DNA from 2 places in the Luteococcus sp. genome. Region 2 is predicted to be linked to the other one. Evidence: predicted binding sites of a transcription regulator. Region 2 holds the regulator's gene; the other holds the start of a gene.
The links. The regulator LexA, encoded in region 2, represses DNA repair genes until DNA is damaged. The targets are predictions, from matches to a motif close to TCGAACANNTGTTCGA.
Positions count from the first base shown of each region.

Region 1 (2,199 bases), on a different contig from region 2:
CGCCTGTCGGAGGTGCGTTTCGAGAAGGGCCGGCTGGTCACGGTCGAGGGCACCGAGCGGGAGCTGCAGGCAGACCTCGTGCTGCTGGCGATGGGCTTCGTGCACCCCGAGCCCGACGGGATCGTCGCCGAGCTCGGCCTGGAGCTCGACGAGCGCGGCAACGTGCAGCGCGGCGACGACTACCAGACCAGCGTGCCCGGGGTCTTCGCCGCGGGTGACTGCGGCCGGGGCCAGTCGCTGATCGTGTGGGCGATCGCCGAGGGACGTGCCGCCGCCCACGGCGTGGACAACCTGCTCACCGAGGGCCACAGCCGCCTGCCCCGGCCGATCGGGCCGGAGGTTCGCCAGCTGATGGCCTGATCGCGACGCCGTGCATGACGGGGCCCGCCTCCTTCCTGGGGGCGGGCACCGTCACGTCCTGGGTGGGCTCAGGTCCAGTGCTCGGGATGGCGCAGGCCAACCGGCAGCAGGGTGCGCGACGACCCGACGGCGCCGTCTAGCTGCTGCTGGGTCAGGAAGATCGCGGCGCGCAGGTCTGCGTCATCGAGCCGGGCATCGCGCAGGTCTGCACCCAGCAGGTCGGTGCGCTCCATCCGTGCGCCGCGCAGGTCGGCGGCGATCAGCAGCGCGCCGCGCAGGCTGAACCGCGACAGGTCCTTGCCGCGTAGGTCGGCGCCCAGCAGGTGCGCTCCCGGGCGCAGTCGTCGCGATGAGCGGCCGGGGGAGCGGTGGGCCTCGCTCACGCTGGACAGCAGCGCTCCGACGCGAGCCCGCAGCGCGGGGATGTCGGAGCCGGTGACCTGGGCAGCGGGGGAGTCGACGAGGACGGTGAGCTCGTCGACCAGCCCGGTCACCTGGTGCAGAGTGCCCCCGGAGGCGAGGCCGCGGGCCTCGGTGAGCAGGCGCAGCATCTCCATCAGGTGCCGCATCGTGGCGAAGGCCGCGAACATGTCGCGGGCCACGTCGGGGTCCTCTCGCCAGCCGCCCCCGGCGAAGGTGACCTGGGTCACCTGCTGGCCGGCGCCGAAGCAGTCGAAGACGGTGCACGCAGGCCAGCCCTCCTGGCGCAGGCGGGAGTGGATCTCGCACCGGTTGTCGGCCTGCAGGTGGTGGCAGGGGGTGCCTGCCGGTGCGTCGGCGCCGAAGCCCCCAGCACGGGAGCGGGACAGTGCGACGCAGCACAGTCCAGCACAGCGGCTGCAGTCGGCCACGAAGTCCATGGGTGTCCTCTCGTCGGTGCGAGGCTACGGCACCGAGCGCGGTAATGCTGCGAGATTCTGTCGAACAAAGATTCGAAATCGGCTGACGCGGCAAGGGCTGTGCCGATATGATTGGAACACAAGTTCGAACGATTCGAGGCGTGCGAGGAGGTGACCATGACCGGACTGGAGGAGGCTGCCGAGCTCGGCTGGGGCTCGGCCCAGACCGTCGAGGCCGTTGCCGATGCCCGTCGCCGAGCTTGGGCGCTGGAGGCCGAGTCGGTCCTGCTGTGTGCGCATTTTGCCGACTTGCATGCCGTGGCGAGCACCGCGCGGCCGGGGCTGCCCGGTGCGGAAGAACTGGACTTCCCGGGTGGTGACGGGACGCCGGGTGTGGCGGAGTTCGCCCACCTGGAGCTGGCGGCGCGGCTGAACGTCTCGGCCGAGTCGGCGCGGCTGATGATCGGGGATGCCTTGGCGCTGCGCCACCGGATGCCCGGACTCTTCCGGCTGTGCGCCGATGGCGAGGTGCGGATCGGTGTGGCACGGATGGTGGTGCGCGAGGCGAGGAACTTGGGGCGCGACGCTGCGCTCGAACTCGACCGTCGGCTCGCGCCGCTGGCGACGGGGATCTCGACGAAGCGACTGCTGGCCCTGTGTGGGGGCTGGGTGCTGGAGCTGCTGCCCGACGAGCTGTCCGCGCGGCGCCGTGCGGAGGCGCTGGAGCACCGCGGCGTGTGGTTCGACGGCTCGCATGACGGCGTCACCGCACTCTCGGGGCAGCTGGCCTCGGTGGATGCGATCTTCCTTGATGCGCAGCTCGACCGTGTCGCGGGAATACTGCGCACCGGTGGCAGTGACGAGCCGCTGCAGGTGCGACGCGCCCAGGGACTGGGCCTGCTGGCCTCGCCAGCCCGGGCACTGCAGCTCTTGCAGGCCAGCCTGCTCGACGAGATTCCAGCCCTGGTGGAGGACGGTGACCTCGACGTGGAATGCCCCG
Region 1 is NZ_JBHWOO010000103.1:7,604-9,802, reverse strand. It holds gene ACHFFZ_RS06380 (glutamate synthase subunit beta) at 1-360, shown strand, start outside; gene ACHFFZ_RS06375 (pentapeptide repeat-containing protein) at 429-1,220, opposite strand; gene ACHFFZ_RS06370 (DUF222 domain-containing protein) at 1,377-2,199, shown strand, end outside.
Region 1: ACHFFZ_RS06370 (DUF222 domain-containing protein) is a predicted target of LexA. The motif match lies at 1,333-1,348, and genes of this name have one in related genera.

Region 2 (2,199 bases):
GCCAAGGAGGTCTTCGACATTGCAGAGCGGATGGCGGACCTGTCCAGCAATGACGTGGTCTGGGTCAGCGAGCGGGAACGCTTCGGCCGTCAGGCACAGGTGGCGCCGCTGAGCGTGGCCGGGCTGATGCGCGAGAAGGTCCTGGGGGAGAGGACGACCATCCTCACTTCGGCGACGCTCAAGATCGGCGGCGACTTCACCCAGGTGGCGGGCCAGATCGGGCTGCGCAAGGCCGACCGGTTGGTGGGTGACCAGCATGACCCGGACAATGCGCTGGCCTGGCGCGGGTTCGACGTCGGCACCCCCTTCGACTACCGCAAGCAGGGCATCCTCTACGTGCCCCGGAACCTGCCGCGGCCCCGGCGTGACGGGACGGCTCCGGAGGTGCTCGAGGAGGTCGCCGAGCTGGTCTGGGCGGCGGGTGGCAGGACCCTGGGGCTGTTCAGCTCCCAGCGCGCCGCGGAGGCCGCCGCCAAGCACGTGCGCCAGCAGCTGCCGAAGATGACCGTCCTGTGCCAGGGCGATGCCCAGTTGTCGGAGCTCACCCGCCAGTTCGCCGTCGACCCGGAGGTGAGCCTGTTCGGCACGGTCTCGTTGTGGCAGGGGATCGACGTGCCGGGAGAGACCTGCCAGCTGGTGATCATCGACAAGATCCCCTTCCCGCGCCCCGACGACCCGCTGGTGCTGGCCCGTCAGGAGGCGGTGACGCAGGCCGGCGGCAATGGCTTCATGTCGGTGGCGGCCACCCATGCCGGTCTGCTGATGGCCCAGGGTGCCGGGCGCCTGGTGCGTCGCGTCACCGACCGGGGCGTGGTGGCGGTGCTGGACCCCCGGCTGGTGACGGCACGCTATGGCGGCTTCCTGCGGGCCTCGATGCCCGACTTCTGGATGACAGCCGAGCGCGAGGTGGCCGTCGGAGCGCTGCGGCGTCTGCAGGAGGGATAGTCCTCGAGCATGTCGAGGGGGCCGCCCACGCGCCGTGGGTGGCCCCTTCTTCATAGGCGCGGAGGGCGCGCCTCAGACGCGACGCAGCACCGCGACGACCTTGCCGAGGATCCTCGCGTGGTTGCCGTCGATGGGGGAGTACTGCTCGTTGTGTGGCATCAGCCAGACCTGGCCAGGCGTCTTCTTGAGGGTCTTGACGGTTGCCTCGTCGTCGAGCAGCGCCGCGACGATGTCGCCATTGTCGGCATCGTCCTGCTGCCGGACCGCCACCCAGTCGCCGTCGCAGATGGCGGCGTCGACCATCGAGTCGCCGCGGACCTCGAGCAGAAAGGTCGTGCCCTCGCCCACCAGCTGGCGGGGCAGGGGGAAGACCTCCTCGATGCGCTCCTCGGCCAGGATCGGCCCGCCGGCGGCGATGCGTCCCACCATCGGGACGTTGACGGCGGTGGGGAAGCTGTCGCCCACGTCGGTGGGGTCGTTGGCCTCGGCCTCGGTGGGGAGCATGGACGGGGGTAGGTGCACCTCCATGGCGCGCGGCTGGCCCGGGATGCGGCGGATGTAGCCCAGCGACTCCAGCTGCTTGAGCTGGTGCGAGACGCTGGACGAGCTGGCCAGGCCGGCATGCTCGCCGATTTCGCGCATGCTGGGCGGATAGCCCCGGGTCTCCAGGCTCTCCCGGATCACCTCGAGCACGCGGCGCTGGCGTGGGCTCATGCCGTCGACGCTGGGCTCCACCAGCTTGCGCCCGCGCGAGAGCTCCTTGCGGACCTCCTCGTCACTGGGACGCCCGACGGGTCGACGCGCCTGTGCCTTGCCCCTCATTCCACTTGCCATGGAACAAGACTAGTGCGCACGACCGCTCCCAATCAAACATCTGTTCGAGGTACTCCCCGCCAGCTCCCGGGGCGCACGAGCGGCCTCTCGTGGACGGTCTGGAGCCAGTCGCCGCAAAACTGTCAGAGGGGGCTGTTTGACTCGGTCGCGAGCGCGAAACCTGAAGCTTTCGGTCGCAATCGAACAATCGTTTGATTGCGACGGGGATCGAGGTTAGTGTTCAAGCATCGAACACCTGTTCGACGGGCGGATGGCTCGCGGCAGGGTTTGTCCAGACCTGAGGAGTAGTCATGAGTGCAACCTTTGTCGCGAGGATCCCGGCCGTCACCCCGGCATCGATCCGTCGTCGCGGAGAAGGGCGCCTGCGTGGGCCAGCGGCCAGGCCGCTGCAGCCCGCCATGCCGGTGGGGCGGCCCGTGC
Region 2 is NZ_JBHWOO010000028.1:5,008-7,206, forward strand. It holds gene ACHFFZ_RS01525 (ATP-dependent DNA helicase) at 1-945, shown strand, start outside; gene lexA (transcriptional repressor LexA) at 1,018-1,779, opposite strand.